One region of the Simiduia sp. 21SJ11W-1 genome, then DNA from elsewhere that is predicted to be linked to it. Evidence: predicted binding sites of a transcription regulator. Region 1 holds the regulator's gene; the other holds the start of a gene.

Evidence for each region. Region 1 encodes FliA, which starts transcription of late flagellar genes. Its sites were predicted from a motif close to TAAAGTTATNNNNNNNNCGGCCGATANCC; they were not measured.
Region 2: a site for FliA is predicted at 3,344-3,372, ahead of L1F30_RS13860 (DUF2971 domain-containing protein). Genes of this name have one in related genera too.

The regions. Positions count from the first base shown of each region.
Region 1 is NZ_CP090959.1:1,850,363-1,858,715, reverse strand. Features, by position in the region: gene L1F30_RS08205 (chemotaxis protein CheA) at 1-1,241, opposite strand, end outside; gene L1F30_RS08200 (protein phosphatase CheZ) at 1,274-2,050, opposite strand; gene cheY (chemotaxis response regulator CheY) at 2,074-2,457, opposite strand; gene L1F30_RS08190 (RNA polymerase sigma factor FliA) at 2,564-3,313, opposite strand; gene L1F30_RS08185 (MinD/ParA family protein) at 3,316-4,140, opposite strand; gene flhF (flagellar biosynthesis protein FlhF) at 4,170-5,684, opposite strand; gene flhA (flagellar biosynthesis protein FlhA) at 5,711-7,903, opposite strand; gene L1F30_RS08170 (SMP-30/gluconolactonase/LRE family protein) at 7,976-8,353, opposite strand, start outside.
Region 2 is NZ_CP090959.1:3,172,235-3,180,587, reverse strand. Features, by position in the region: gene L1F30_RS13875 (cupin domain-containing protein) at 1-129, shown strand, start outside; gene can (carbonate dehydratase) at 136-786, opposite strand; gene sbcB (exodeoxyribonuclease I) at 896-2,311, shown strand; gene L1F30_RS13860 (DUF2971 domain-containing protein) at 2,350-3,255, opposite strand; gene L1F30_RS13855 (aspartate carbamoyltransferase) at 3,380-4,387, shown strand; gene L1F30_RS13850 (EF-hand domain-containing protein) at 4,580-5,038, shown strand; gene rnt (ribonuclease T) at 5,294-5,962, opposite strand; gene pyrC (dihydroorotase) at 5,975-7,015, opposite strand; gene L1F30_RS13835 (OmpA family protein) at 7,191-8,063, shown strand; gene L1F30_RS13830 (argininosuccinate synthase) at 8,194-8,353, shown strand, end outside.

The DNA of each region.
Region 1 (8,353 bases):
ACCACATCCAGATTGCTGACCGCCTTGCTGAGCGCTTCATCGTTGGTGTTAAGCCCCAAACGTACAAGCCGGTTACGTACCAACACAAGTTCGCCCACCATGTTCATGATGTCATCCAGGCGCTGGGTATCTACCCGTACGGTTGTTTCCGCTGCCGGTGGCGGTGCTACATCTTTGGCAGCAGGCTTTGCCACAAGGGTTGCGGGCCCGGTAGCTGGTTTGGCAGCAGGTGCAGCTTTTGCCGGTTCCGGCTTGGGGCTTGGGGCTGGCGCTTGAGGCTTGGCCGCAGGCGCAGGTTTTGGTGCGGCCGGGCTAGCACTCGCGGCTGCCGCTGCGGCTTCCGCTGCAGTTGGCCCTTTACCTTTGCCGTGCAACTCATCCAGCAGCGCTTCAAATTCATCATCGGTAATCAGCTCGCCCGAGCCACCGCCAGCAGACGGTGCAGGCGCAGCCGGAGCAGGCGCTTTACCCGGCCCTTTTCCCTTACCGTGCAGCTGGTCCAGCAATGCATCAAATTCATCTTCGGTTATTTCATCACCCGAGGCAGAGGCCTGTGTGGGTGCAGGCGCGGGCGCAGCCTTCACGCTCGGGCCTTTGCCCTGCCCGTGCAACTCATCGAGCAGCGCTTCAAATTCATCGTCGGTTATATCGTCGCCACCACCGACAGCCGGGGCTGCCTGCGGCGCTGCAGCGGCAGCCGTGCCGGGCGGGTCGATTGCATCGAGCAACTCATTGAATTCGGCATCGGTAATGTCTTCACCGGGCGCGCCCTTGGTGGTTTCAGCGCTTGGCTCCGGGGCCTGCGCTTGCGGCGCGGGGGCTGCTGGCTCTGGTGCCGGATCGTTTAAATCTTCAAGGTTTACCAGCCGCTCTAGCTGATGAATCAAATCGGCGCTGGCAGGCGTTGGGGATTCGCGCTGCTGTACTTGATCAAACTGCAGATTTACGGCATCGAGCGCCTGTAACACGACGTCCATTAACTCTGGGGTAACCGCGCGTTTACCGGTGCGCAGTATGTCGAACAGGTTTTCGGTGACGTGGCAGCAATCTACCATGGCGCCAAGCTGCAGGAAGCCCGCACCGCCTTTTACGGTATGGAATCCACGGAATATAGCGTTTAGCAGATCTTTATCATCTGGCTGACGCTCCAGCTCAACGAGCTGTTCCGACAATTTTTCCAATATCTCCCCTGCTTCCACCAGGAAGTCTTGCAAGATATCTTCGTCATCGCCAAAACCCATTCAGCGCTCCTTAAACTGGCAGCCGTAACTCATCAAAAGCCGAGACTGGACAACAAATCGTCCACGTCGTCTTGGCCTGAAACCACATCTTCGCGCTTGTCGGCATGAATTTGTGGACCTTCGCCTACGGAACCTTTCGGCTCTTTGGCATCTATGTTATCGACGGGCTTTTGAATTCCTGTAATTTCTTCTACTTGCGCGGCAATGCGCATTAAATCCACCAGGCTGCCTTCTACCTCGGCAACGAGGTCCATCACCTTTTTGAGTACCTGGCCTGTGAGATCCTGATAGCCCTGTTCAAGAATGATGTCTTGCAAATTGGCGTTCAACGCACCGGCCCCGGTTTCCATTTGATCCAGAAAGGTTTCAATGCGGTGGTATAAATCCCTGAAGTCGTCTGCACTCAGTTCGCGTCGAATCAGCGCCTGCCACTGCGCCTTTAAGGCGCGGGCTTCGTTGCCTAGATCCATGGCTATCGGGGCCGAGGCCTCTACCTTATCCATGGTTTTATTGGCCGCATCCTGGGTAAGACGCAGCACATAATTGAGGCGATCGCTCGCATCTGTGAGGCTTTCATCCTGTGAAATGGGCGAATCGATATTGAAACTTCTGATTGCCGTATGCAGGCCGCGGGTAAGCTTGCCTACATTATTGAACAGGTGACGGTCGCGGCTTGCGATAATTTGCTCGATGAGCTGGGAGGCCTCGTCGAACTTATCGCCCTCAAGCTTTTCGATGAGCACTTTTGCACAATCGCGTAACTCAGCCACAAATTCCTGATTGGCCTTCTGGTCCACTTGGCTTTCCATGGGCACCCTTGATACTGTCTGTGTTATCCCACACGCTCAAAAATCTTGTCGATCTTCTCTTTGAGTACCTGTGCAGTGAAGGGTTTAACCACATAGCCACTGACACCCGCCTGGGCCGCTTCGATGATTTGGTCGCGCTTGGCCTCAGCGGTAACCATCAGTACAGGTAGCGATGCCAGCTTTTCATCGGCCCGCACTTGCTTTAGCAGTTCTATGCCGGTCATGCCCGGCATGTTCCAGTCTGTTACCAGGAAATCGAAGTCGCCGGCCTTAAGCATCGGCAGCGCTGTTGCTCCATCGTCGGCTTCCTGTGTATTGCTAAACCCCAGGTCGCGCAACAGGTTCTTGATGATGCGTCTCATGGTCGAGAAGTCATCAACAATCAGGATTTTCATGTTTTTGTCCAAAGCAACCTCCGTCGTAACTGCCGGACTCCGTTAATCTTCAGTCTAGTAGCTGGAATACTACTAGCCAGTTTTAGTCATAAAATTGGTCAATTAATTGCCGGCTGATCTATTCGCCCGCCGACGTCCAGCCGGAGAGCTTGGCCTTAAGCCTAGCAGCCGCCTGCGAATGTATTTGTGATACGCGCGATTCACTCACGCCCAGCACCTGGCCTATCTCCTTGAGGTTCAGCTCTTCGTCGTAATAAAGCGATAACACCAGTTGTTCCCTTTCGGGCAATTGGGTTATCGCCCGCGCCAGCGATTGCTTTAATGCATCGCGCTCGAAGGCATCTGTGGGGGCCTCAAGGCCAATGGTGGCGGGCTTGGTGGGGCCTGCATCGTCGTCTGTGGCCGATTCTTCATAGCTGAACAGGCGCGCACTGGTGGTGTCTTGCAAGATGGCGCGATATTCTTCAAGCGTCATCTCCAGGGCTTCGGCTATTTCTTTTTCGCCGGCTTCACGGCCAAGGCGGGCCTCCAGCTCGCCAATGGCCTGGGTAATTTTGCGGGCATTTCTGTGAACAGATCTTGGAACCCAGTCACCCTTGCGGGTTTCATCCATGATGGCGCCGCGAATGCGAATGCCGGCATAGGTTTCAAAGCTTGCGCCCTTTGAGGCGTCAAACTTCTGCGAGGCCTCTATCAGGCCGATCATGCCGGCCTGGATCAAATCTTCTACGAGCACACTGGCAGGCATGCGTAGCATCAAATGGTAGGCAATACGTTTAACCAGCGGCGCATAGTCTTCAATGCGGATCTGCTCACCAGATTGTCGGCTGGTCTGGTCATACATGGCTAATCCTTCTACTGCGGCCATTATTAGGCACCTACTTCGGGGCTTTCCAGCAGGCGTTCCACAAAGAACTCCAGGTTTCCTGTGGCGGCCTTCGGCAAGGGCCATTGCGCCACCCGCTCGGCCAGGGCGCGTATGGCACTTGAGGCCTTGGCTTGCGGCGCGTATTCCACCAGTGCGCGCTGGTGCTGAACGGCCTTGCGCACGCTTTCATCGAAGGGAATAGCCCCCTCGAATTGCAGCGCCACATCCAGAAATTTATCGCACACCTGCTGTAAGCGATGGACAAGCTTTTTGCCCTCCGTCGATGTGCGGGTCATGTTGGCCACCACCCTGAAACGCTGCATGCCGGCATCTTTGTGGAGCAGCTTAATGAGCGCGTAGGCATCGGTAACCGACGACGGTTCATCACACACCACCACCAGCGCCTCGTTGGCCGCGCGCACAAAACTCACCACGGTATCGCTAATGCCGGCGGCGGTATCTATTACCAACACATCCAGCTGGTCTGAGATATCGCTGAAAGCGCGAATTAAGGCGCCATGCTGTTGACGGCTCAAGCTCGCCATTTGTTGCACGCCAGAAGACGCAGGCACTATGCGAATGCCGCCCGGGCCCTTGATCAGTACATCGCGCAGGCTGCAATCACCCGACAGCACATCGGCCAGGGTTTTCTCGGCTCGAATGCCCAGTAGCACATCCACGTTAGCCAGGCCCAGGTCGGCATCGAGCAACATGACGCGCCGGCCCAGCTGGGCCAGTGCAATACTCATATTGACGGATATGTTGCTTTTGCCAACGCCGCCTTTGCCGCCGGTTACGGCGATCACTTGAACTGGATGGTGGCCCATGCGTGCTCCCACAATAAAACCTGCATTGATTATAGTTGCTCGGCCTGAACCTGCAGGCCGGCTTTAGCGGCTTGCACTCCAACGCCATAAGAACCCACGGGAACCGGGTTTTTGGCGGCTTTGGCCACCAGTTGATGCCCCTTGGCAACCTGGATATCTGCCGGTATTTCCTGGCCATCGGTGGTGTAGGCCAACGGCAAGCGATGTGCCAACAACATGCCCATGGCTTCACCGAGCGACGGCGTTTCATCCAATTTGGTAAGCACCGTGGCAACCGGGTGGGCCGCGCCGTATGCGTGGCAGCTGGCTTTCAGCATTTGCGCCTGGCTGTTTGCCGCCAACACCAGCAAGCTGTTTACCTTGCCGGCCTCGCGCAGCTGCGCAAGCTGCTGCTTCAGACGCGGGTCGCCATGGCGCAGGCCTGCGGTATCAATAAGCACCAGGCGCTTGTGGCTCAGGTTCACCAGTATTTGTTCAAGCGACTCGCCTTCCCCTACCACTTTTACCGGCACCTTAAGCAAACGGCCAAGCGAGGTAATTTGCTCATGGGCGGCCAGGCGGAAGTTATCTGTGGTTACCAGCGCAAGGGATTGTGGGCCGTGGGCCAATACATGGCGCACGGCTAATTTTGCAAGGGTTGTGGTCTTGCCCACGCCTGTAGGGCCCACAAAGGCATAAACGCCACCATTGGCCACCACATCGCGCCCGGCTGTTGGCAACCTTTGGGATAACAAGGCCAAAGCCTCGGCCCAGGCCTTATCGGGCGCGTGATCGCCATCTACCGCCGCGGCTATGCGCTCACATTGAAAGGCCGGCAAGCCCAGCCCTGCAAGCTTGTGCACTACCGGGTTATTAGACAAGGAGCCTGCGCGATTTGATTGATCTAATTGCTGTTTTAACAGCGTGCGCATTTCGCTCAGCTCCGCATGCAAGCGGGCCATTTCATTTGCCTGCAAGGTTTGTGCGGGCGTGGGCTCGGCATTTGGCGCAACGCCAGACTTGGCGCTCGGCTGAGCGGTGTATTGCGGTTTGTCAGGCGTGGCCTTGCGGGCCTGCTCGCGCGTAAGTTGTGAGGCCCACACATCATCAGCGCCCACATTGCTACTGGCGCCCGCACGCTGCGGGGCCTCGCGGGCCTGATTTGCCAGCATCCGCTGGCGTGCAGCTTCGATTTCAGCTGCAAGCTCCGGGCCGGTTTTACCACCAAAAAGCTTTTGGCTGATATCTTTCGGGCGCGGGTTTGATTGTGGCAGCGCCGCGTGCTGAGTGGTTTGCGCGCTGTGCGCCAGCGCATCAGATACGGCATCTTGGTGCTGCCACGCGTTATCGCTGTTTAAGGGGAACGCTGCTTCAGCCTCGGCTTTTTGCGCGGCAAATGCCTGCTGATCATCGGGCACTCGGCCCTCGGCCTCTACCGTGGCCATCAGCTCTATGCCGTCTGGGTGCCTGCGGGTAGATAAAATAATGGCATCCGGCCCCAATTGTTCGCGGGCGATATCCAACGCTCTGCGCATATTCGCTGCCACAATCTTTTTGATGGCCATGTGTATCTCCTGAGGTTAGGCAGTGGCTAAGCGCCCACGCTGCCTACAATGGTGATCTGTTTATTGGCGGGTATCTCGTTGTAGGCGAGCACCACCATATCGGGCACAAACGCGCGCACGAAGCGAGCCAGTTGGTAGCGGATCTGGCCAGACACCAGCAATATCGCCGGCGCGCCTGAGCCCTCTTGTTGATGGGCCACCTGCTGCACCGATTCGCGCAGCTTTTCGGCCAGGCCCGGTTCTATTACCGGGCCACCATCGCCACTTTTCTGACTCTGCTGATAGGTCTTCAGCAATATTTGTTCCAAGCTTGGGTCTAGGGTGAAAACGGGGATGTCTGTGTCGTTACCCACCAGCCCCTGCACAATTTGCCGCGCAATGGCCTGGCGCACCGCAGTCATCAACATGACGGGATCTTGACTCTTGTCGCTGTTAGCGGCGATTGCCTCGGCAATGCTGCGCATGTCTTTAATAGACACATTCTCTTGCAACAGCAGCTGCAGCACTTTGAGCAGGGTTTTTAAGCTCACACTTTCCGGCACCAAATGTTCGGCAAGCTTGGGTGAGGTTTTGCCCAGCATGTCTACCAGCTGCTGCACATCTTCAAGGCCCAGCAATTCGCTCACATGCTGGCTGAGAATCTGGTTCAAATGGGTGGCCACCACCGTTGAGGCATCTACCACTGTGTAGCCGAGCGTTTGCGCATGGTCGCGCTCGGTTTTTTTGATCCAAACCGAGGGCAAGCCGAAGGCCGGATCTTTTGCGGCAATGCCCTCTATGTCGCCAAACACCTGGCCCGGGTTAATGGCGAGGTCGCGATCCGGGTGCACTTCTTCTTCGGCCACGGCAACGCCCATCAGGGTGACGCGATACTGATTGGGGAGCAGATCCAGGTTGTCGCGAATGTGTACCGTTGGCACCAAAAAGCCCACTTCTTGCGACATTTTTTTACGCACCCCACGAATGCGCCCAAGCAATTCACCACCCTGGGTTTTATCAACCATGGGGATTAACCGGTAGCCCACTTCCAGGCCGATGACATCCACGGGCTTTACGTCATCCCAGCTCACCTCTACGGGCTCTGGCGCGCGCTGGTGCTCGAGCGCTGCCTGGGCTTCAGTGCCCGGCTGGCCGGGTTTTGCGTCTTTAGGAGCTTTGACTTTTGGCGTATCGCCCTCGGCCTCTGAAACCAGCTCGCCCTGTGAGCGCAGTTTATGGATATACCAGGCAAGGCCACCGGCAACCGTGGCAAGGCCCAAAAAGGCCACATGGGGCATACCGGGAATTACGCCCATGATAAACAGCACCCCGGCAGACACCGCCAGTGCCTTGGGCGAGTCAAACATCTGGCGCCTGATCTGTTGGCTCATGTCTTCGGATGTATTCACCCGGGTAACCAGAATCGCGGCGGAGGTTGACAACAACAGCGATGGAATTTGCGCCACCAGGCCATCACCAATGGTGAGCAAAATGTATTTTTGCATGGCATCTTGAAATTCGAGATTGTGTTGCGCCATGCCCACAATCAAGCCGCCAATGACGTTAATTAACAAAATGAGAATGCCCGCCACGGCATCGCCACGCACAAATTTACTGGCACCGTCCATAGCGCCGTAGAAATCTGCCTCACTGGCCACTTCGGTGCGGCGCAGCTTGGCCTCTTCCTGATTGATTAGGCCTGCATTCAAATCGGCATCGATGGCCATTTGTTTGCCCGGCATGGCATCGAGGGTGAACCTTGCACTGACTTCCGAGATGCGCCCGGCACCCTTGGTAACCACCACGAAGTTGATGATCATCAAGATCAGAAACACCACCAGACCCACAGCGTAGTTACCGCCAATCACCACTTCACCGAAGGCCTGGATCACCTTGCCTGCGGCATCCCCCCCCTCATGGCCATGCAGTAAAACTACCCGGGTAGAGGCGACATTAAGTGCCAGGCGCAGCAAGGTGGCCAGCAATAAAATGGTGGGGAAAACCGCAAAATCCAGTGGCCGCAAGGCATACACGCCCACCAGCAGCACTACGATGGAGAGCGCAATATTAAAAGAGAAAAACACATCCAGCAGGAACGCCGGAATGGGTAAGGTCATCATGCCGAGCAACATGAGCAGCAGCAAAGGAATGCCAAGATTCCCCCGCCCCATGTGCGACATATTACTGACGATTTGCTGGCGATCTAAGCTCGCTAGGCTGCTGAATCCCGGTAAGGCCATAACGCTTTTTTGACACTCCCCTCGTAATAGAGGGGTTATCGCAAAAAGCGTACCTAAACCGCTATGGGTGGATTATTTATTTAACCGCGCCAGTGTTTTGCCATGCAGCCTGCTCACAAACAGGAAATTTTCCGTTTCTGCAGCCCCGGTTGTGGTGAAAAACCGCCCACTGGGATCTTGCAATTGCTCGAGTACCCGGCCGTTGACATCCATTTTAACCACCATGCCGTAGTGTTGGGCCTTGGGCCTGATGGCCGCTGGCAGACGCTGTACCAGTTTGCGCATAAATACCTGCCCTGAGAGTTTATCCAGCAGTTCACTGCGCGGTGACACCAGGCCAAACCAGAAATCGCCCGCAGGCGTTGCGGCAATGTTATCGGGGAAGCCGGGTAAATTGTCTGCAACCAGTGTGCGCTCGACAAGCTCACCCCCGGCCACGCGAAAGCGCCA
Region 2 (8,353 bases), 1.3 Mb from region 1:
GGTGATTTTGTGCAGGTGCCGGTGGCTGCGGTGCATGGCGTGAAGGTGTTATCTGCAGAGCCACTGAAGGTGCTTTCGGTGCAGGCGCCAGAGTTTACTGGCGCCGACCGGGTGTGGGTAGAAGATTAGCCCAAACTACTTAACAGGTTGGCCGATTTTAAACACGCGGTACTGCTCGGGAATTTGCTCAATACCGGTAATCGGGTCTATCAGGTTTTTCAGCAGGCCATCGCCCACGCCGTAAATCCAGCCGTGCACCGAAAGCGCCTGGCCGCGGGCCCAGGCGTTTTGTACAACGTTGGTGCGGCTTACCTGCTGAACTTGCTGCATGACGTTTAATTCGCACAGGCGATCGACCCGCGCTTGCTGGGTGGGCAGCGTATCAATTTCCTCGCGGTTGGCGTAGTAGATGTCGCGGATGTTGCGAATCCACAGGTCTATCACTCCCAGCTGCTGATTTTGCAAGGACGCCGCCACGCCGCCACAGCCGTAGTGTCCTACCACCATGATATGGTCTACCTTCAGCACTTCTACGGCGTATTGAATGACAGACAGGCAGTTGAGATCGGTGTGCAGCACCACGTTGGCCACATTGCGGTGTACAAACAATTCACCGGGCATCATGCCCACAATCTGGTTGGCGGGCACGCGGCTGTCCGAGCAGCCAATCCACAAGTAATCCGGGTCTTGCTGGTTGGAAAGCTTGGCAAAAAAATCCGGGTCTTCGGCCTTTATCGCTTCGGCCCAACGGTTATTTTTTTCGAATAAAGCGTCTAATTTAGTCATTTTTTTAAGTTGGTTTGGCGAAATTTGGCGAAGTATATATCAACTTAATTGCGCTATCATAGCCTTCCTTGGCACAGTGCCCGCTCGGTAAAACATAAGGAATTTGCGCATGAACAGCCTGTATTGGCACGACTATGAAACCTGGGGCGCAAACCCCGCCGCCGATCGCCCGGCACAATTTGCCGGCGTGCGCACCGATGAGGCGTTAAATATTATGGGTGAGCCGCTCATGATTTACGCGCGCCCCACCGAAGATCTGCTGCCAAGCCCCGAGGCCTGTTTAATTACCGGCATTACGCCCCAGCACGCGGCGCAAGAGGGCGTAAGCGAGCCCGAATTTATTGCCCGCATCCACCAGGAATTCAGCGTGCCCGGCACCTGTGGCGTGGGCTATAACAGCTTGCGTTTTGATGACGAGGTAACGCGCTATACCTTGTTTCGCAATTTTTACGATCCCTACGAGCGGGAGTGGAAAAACGGTAATTCCCGCTGGGATTTAATCGACGTGGTGCGCATGATGTACGCGCTGCGCCCCGAGGGCATGGTGTGGCCAAAACACCCAGATGGTTCGCCCAGTTTCAAGCTGGAAGATTTATCGGCTGCGAACGGGTTGAATCATGAAAGCGCGCACGATGCCCTGTCTGACGTATACGCCACCATCGCGCTGGCAAAGCGCATTCGCGAGCTGCAGCCCAAACTTTATGATTACGCCTACAGCCTGCGGCACAAGCAGGCGGTGCAGGCGCAGTTTGACTGGATTAACAAAAAGCCGTTGCTGCATACCTCATCACGCTTTCCCGCAGCGCAGGGCTGCACGGCCTTGATCATGCCCCTGGCACCCCACCCGGTGAATAAAAATGCGGTGATTGTGTACAACCTTGCGGTAGACCCTGCACCCTTGTTATCGCTGTCTGCCGAAGAAATCGCCGCGCGGGTGTTTGTGAGCGAGGCCGATCTGCCGGCCGGTGCGAGCCGCATTCCGTTGAAACTTGTACACGCCAATAAAAGCCCCATGCTCGCGCCGCTTTCGATGTTAACTGCGCCCGTGGCTGAGCGGCTGCACATAAACCGCGGCGATTGCGAGCGCCATTGGGCGCAGTTAAAAAGTGCAGAGCTGAATGAAAAGCTACGCCAGGTGTTTTCCGGGCGGGAATTTCCGCCGAGTGCAGATCCCGAGCAGCAACTCTACGGCGGCTTCATTCCCAATGAAGATCGCGCGCTCATGACGCGCGTGCGTGAAGCGGCGCCAGAGCAGCTGGCGGCCATCGAATTTAAAGATGCGCGCTTAAATGCCATTTTGCGGCGCTACCGCGCGCGCCACTTTCCCGAGACCTTAACCCCCGATGAGCAGCTGTGGTGGCAAGAGCAGGTGTACGAGCGGCTAACCAATCCGGAGGCGGGTGCCTCTGTGGTGCTGGATGATTTTATTGAAACGCTTGAGCGCCTGCGCGCAAGGCCTGAACTCAGCGAGCGCGACCAAGCCATTGTGGATAGTCTGGAAGCCTATGGTGCCGGGCTGATGTAAATGGTGACGGGCCGGTGTAAACAGCCGGCCCGTTTGCGCTACCTGGTGATGCGATTGAATTCTATGTCGTATTTGCCAGGTGTAGACTTGGCCTGGAATACTTTTGCCTGGCTGTATTTTTCTTGCACCAGGGCGTAGATGTCGCGCATTACTTTCGGATCGGTGAGGGCGCCAAAGTAAACGGCGGTGATATCGCTGCGCTCAAATTTCACATCGTCAAACCAGCTTTGCTCGGGCTTGGCCTCCGGGCCTATTTCATCTTTCACCTGGCGGAAACAGCGCCACTCGTTTTCATGGGCAAAGTTTACGGCTTTGTTGGTGAACTTTTCGAAAAAGTGATCTTGCGCTTTAAAATCCTGGTTGGTGAGTACCACCGCCAGTTGCTCTTGCATGGTGGTGATTTCCGGGCGCTGGGGGCGGTAGGTAACCTGCCGGGGCTTGGTGAGCGAGGTGAACTCGCCGCACTGCATGCGAATGGCAACGCCGCGGTGGTGATCGCCGTAGTGGGTCCAGGCGGCCAGGTTGTCGGGCTTTGCGGTAAAGCTGCACACGCGCAGGGTGCGGCAGAATTTCCGCCAGTCGGCCATGAGGGTGTCGAGCGCTTGCAGGCGGTTATCCACCATTTGCGAGAGCAGCTCACGCAGCACATCCAGCGCTTCATCGGGGGACTGAAAGCGCTCTTCATCGCGCCAGCGGCGAATCACAACCGCCAGCGGCGCGCTCCCGCGGGGTTCGTCTTTGGCAAAGATCATTGCAGTTGCCGCCTGGATGGCGGCATTTAAAATGGATTGCGGGTCGAAATTCAGGGCCGTTAAATGATTCAGCTCGAAGGGGTCGCCGTATAAATTGGGCGCGCTCCAGCGCAAGCTCTGGCTCTCCAATATTTTTGTGGCGGTGGCTACTGAGCAATATTTAACCAGGGTTTCGGGGCTGTGGTTTACCACGCAAGTTCCTCTTCGGCTGGAGTATTGTTTCTTTGGTTCGCTGCGCCCGGCGCACTATAAGCGTAGCGCTTACAGGGCCTGACCGCTAAAATATCGGCGTCTGTTTCCCTGTCTTGAGGTTCGCGTGGATTTTACCGGCTCCCATATTCTCTCTATTGACCAGTTTGAACGCCCCGACATCGAGCGGATCTTCCGCGTGGCCGATGCCATGGAGCCCTACGCCAGCCGCCGGCGGGTAACCCGGGTGCTGGAAGGCGCGATTTTGGGCAATATGTTTTTCGAGCCCAGTACCCGCACGCGGGTGAGCTTCGGCTGCGCCTTTAACCTGCTGGGCGGTGAGGTGCGCGAAACCACGGGCTTTGAAAGCTCGGCCATTGCCAAGGGCGAGTCGCTTTACGATACCGCGCGCGTGCTCTCGGGCTACAGCGATGTAATTTGCATGCGCCACCCGCAAAATGGCTCGGTGGCAGAGTTTGCCGAGGCCAGCCGGGTGCCGGTAATCAACGGTGGCGATGGCTCTAACGAGCACCCGAGCCAGGCGCTGCTGGATTTGTACACCATTCGCAAGGAGATGGCGGCCAAGGGCAAGGGCTTAAACGGCCTGCGCATCGCCATGATCGGCGATTTGAAGCATGGCCGCACGGTGCACTCGCTGTGCCGGCTGCTGGCACTTTATGATCAATTGCATGTCACCCTGGTGTCGCCTGCGGAGCTTGCCATGCCCGAGTATCTGGTAGAGCTGATGCGCAAGGCCGGCCACCAGGTGGTGGTTACCGATGAGCTCACAGCCAGTATCAGCAAGGTGGATATTGCCTATTCCACCCGTATTCAGGAGGAGCGCTTTGCCTCCAAGCAAGAGGCCGACCTCTACCGTGGCCGCTTTCGCCTGAATCAGCAGATCTACACCCAGTTCTGCGAGCCCAATACCGTCATCATGCACCCGCTGCCCAGGGATTCCCGCGCAGAGGCCAACGAGCTGGATAACGACCTCAACAGCAACCCGAATCTTGCGATTTTCCGCCAAACAGACAACGGTGTGCTGGTGCGCATGGCGCTGTTTGCCCTGGTGCTGGATGTGGTGGAGCTGGTAGACAAGCACGCCCAGGAGGTACGCTGGTACTCCAACCGGTGAGGGAAAGTGCAAGAAACTGAACCATTTGTTATTGGTACTTTAGTTCATATTTCGAATTTATCTATACCAAGGGCTGTTATGTGACCGGTTATTCGTTAATGTGACTGGCTTATTGATTAAATTGAGCTTCGGATTGGCTCAACGCCAACAGCGACGGATCGCCCGACAATAAACATTAATACGGCGGTTGTTATGAAGCAGTTTCTCTTATGTTTGATGTGCCTTGGGTGTGTTGCCGGCGTGCAGGCACAGTCTGGCAATACTGAAAACTCCAGTTGGCTATTGGCCAAGTACGATCTCAACGGTGATACCCGTATCTCGCAAGAGGAGATCAGCGCGAAAAAGCTCGATATCTTCCGCCTGATGGATCTCAATACCTCGGGCGGTGTGAGCTTTGATGAGTACGAGCAGATAGATGCCGCGCGCCGCACCTTGTTGCTGAAAGCCCGCTTTAACAAGCTCGATCAAGATAAAAACGGCGAAGTCACCGAGGCCGAATACAGCACCTTTTTGGGCCAGTTCTCAAGCATCGACGCCAATGGCGACGGCATGCTCGACCCCCGTGAAATAGCACCCGATCAACCCGTGGATGCCGGTTACGACACTCACTGTTTTTACTGGCTGTGCCTGCGCTTGGAAGCTGACGAATAAAGCCCTCGTGGGTGTGTAAGCACCCAATATTGCTCGCGCCAACACACCCTTGGCTTGCGCCAAAGCACGTGTAAACAGGCGTAGCTTGCACCTCACCCTTTAGTAACTTGCGCCCCGCCCATTAGTAACCTGCGCCGCGCCCATTGATAGGTGGGCCAAGGCATCCTCAATCGGCCGCAATTCCCCCTTAACGCCCTGCGCACGCAAACGCTTACAGCCCGTGAGCTGTAAGCGACCAGACGTTGCGGCATACAGTTAGGGTTCGACGGGTGCCTGCAGATCCACAGGCAAACCCTGCCAGCCACCCAGCTCCTTCCAGCGATTGACGATCATACAAAACAGGTCGGCGGTTTTCTCGGCGTCGTAAGCGGCGGAGTGGGCGGCTGAATTGGAAAATTCGATGCCGGCAATCTGGCAGGTTTTCGCCAGCACCGTGTGCCCAAAGGCCAGGCCTGAAAGGGTGGCGGTATCAAAGCAGGAGAAGGGGTGGAAGGGGTTGCGCTTGGCGTCGCAGCGATTGGCGGCGGCATTCACAAAGCCCAGGTCGAAATGGGCGTTGTGGCCCACCACCACCGCGCGGGTGCAGCCGTTATCTTTTACGGCCCGGCGAATGGATTTAAACAAATCCGGAATGGCGATTTCTTCTGGCAGGGCGTCGCGGTTGTCGATGTCGATGCCGGTGAAGTCCAGGGCCGATTGCTCCACATTGGCCCCTTCAAAGGGGTCTACATGGAAATCGAAAGTTTGGTCGCGGTGCAAAATGCCGTTGTCATCCATGCGCAGGGTAACCGCGGCAATTTCTAGCAGGGCATCGGTGGCGGCGTTAAAGCCGCCGGTTTCTACGTCTACCACTACGGGTAGGAAGCCGCGAAAGCGTTGAGCCAGCAGGGATTTGGGTGAGCTGGAGGGTTCAGCCGGGTTCACAAATAGGTCGCCTTATTCAGAGGGGGCTACACGCCATTGCAGGGTTTCGCCTGCGCGCAGCGGGATCAGCTGGCTGCCGGCCATGGGCAGGCTCTCAGGTGCCTGCCAGGGCGTTTTCACGAGCGTGATGGTATCAGTATTGCGCGTCAGGCCATAAAAGTCAGGCCCGAAGTGGCTGGCAAAGCCTTCTAACTTATCCAGCGCGCCGGCGGCCTCGAAGGCTTCGGCGTACATTTCTAGGGCGGCGTAGGCCGTGTAGGCGCCGGCACAGCCGCAGGCGGCCTCTTTCTTTTCACGGGCGTGGGGGGCGGAATCTGTGCCCAGAAAAAACCGGCCATTGCCACTGGTGGCGGCGTTAATCAGCGCTTGCTGGTGCTCGTTGCGCTTGAGAATGGGCAGGCAGTAGTAGTGCGGGCGAATGCCACCGGCGAGCATATGGTTGCGGTTATACAGCAGGTGATGCGCGGTAATGGTTGCAGCGGTGAGGTCTGAGGCCTCGGCCACAAATTGCGCGGCATCGCCGGTGGTGATGTGCTCCATCACAATTTTCAGGCCCGGCAGGCGCGCGCGCAGGGGCGTCAGGGTGCGATCTATGAAGGCTTTTTCACGGTCGAAAATATCGATGTGGTTATCGGTTACCTCGCCGTGCACCAGCAGCAACATGCCGCTCTTTTCCATGGCTTCAAGCACGGGGTAAATCTTGTCGATGGCGGTCACGCCGGAGTCGGAGTTGGTGGTGGCGCCGGCCGGGTAGAGCTTGGCGGCCACAACGCCGGCTGCACGGGCTTCTACAATATCGGCAGCGGTGGTGTTATCGGTGAGGTAGAGCACCATCAGCGGCTCAAACTGGCGCCCGGCGGGGCGGTGTTGCAGGATGCGCGCGCGGTAGCTTAAGGCCTGCTCGGCATTCATCACCGGTGGCACCAGGTTCGGCATGATGATGGCGCGGCCGAAATAACGGGCGGCATCGGGCACGGTGGTGGCAAGCTGATCGCCGTCGCGCAGGTGGATGTGCCAGTCGTCTGGGCGGGTGAGGGTGAGCTGCTGGGTCATGGGGCTTCCTGTGTTGAGCGGTATGCCGGGCGGCAGATGGCGCGCATCCTACCTAAAATAGCCGTTAATTTCGACTCAAGGGCCAAAGCTTAAGGCCGATAACCCAAGTGTTGAATTGCAATAATAGCGCGCTTGGAGGGTTTACATGGCGGTGGGCAGAAGATGGCGGTGGTTGATGGCGGCGCTCGGCGCGTGCGCGCTGCAGCTCCCGGGTGCCTGGGCCACCGAATACACGCCGCCCATGGATAAAAGCGTCTGGACGGTTGAAAGCTCGATTTTTGCCTGCTCCCTGCACCAAGAGATCCCTTTCTACGGGGAGGCGGGGTTTTATCACCGCGCCGGTGAGCGGCTGGCCATGCAGCTGCACTCGGATACCCCCAGGCTCAAAACCGGCAAGGCCCGATTAACGGCCCGCGCACCCGTGTGGCGCCCGAAAATGGCAGACATCGATTTGGGCCTGGTGCCCGTGACACAAGGCCACCAGCCCGTGAGTTTGGGCAGTGGTTTATCCAATCGCGCCCTTACAGAGCTGCACGCCGGGCGTGAGTTGGTGGTTACTCGCTACCCCTGGTACGGCGCTACTGAATCGTCGCGCATTGCGCTCTCGCCAGTGAATTTCCAGGAGGCCTACCAGCAGTATCTGAAATGCCTGGTGGACTTGCTGCCGGTAAACTACGACCAGATAGCGCGCACGGCCGTGTACTTTCCCTCCTCTGGTGATGACTTTCCCAATGCCGAAAAGCGCAAGCTGCGCAACATAGCGGTGTATGTGCTGGCCGATCCGAAAATTACCCACCTCTACATTGATGGCCATACCGACAGTAAAGGCCTGCGCGAAGATAACCTGGAGTTATCAAAGCGGCGGGCAGAATCGGTGCACCAGTTTTTAATGGCCCAGGGTGTGCCTGAGGCAAAACTCACCGTGCGCTGGCACGGCGAGCGCTACCCCATTACCAGCAATCAAACGCGCAAAGGGCGCGCACAAAACCGCCGCGTTACCGTGCGTGTGGATCGCGATGCGGCCCCCGATTTGGCTGCAAACCCTTAAAAACCTGTGATAGGCCCGCGCAAGCTCTGTGATTTAACTGGCAAACCCTATACAATTCGCGCCCGACTTTTCACGTCACGCGCGCTTTTATTGCGTGTGGCGTCCGCGCAGCAGGTGAATGGAGAAAACTATGGCGTCGTTAAAAAAGGTAGTGCTCGCATACTCGGGCGGCCTTGATACATCTGTAATTGCCAAATGGTTGCAGGAAACTTACGACTGTGAAGTGGTGACCTTCACCGCCGACATCGGCCAGGGCGAAGAAGTAGAACCTGCGCGCGCCAAGGCGAAAG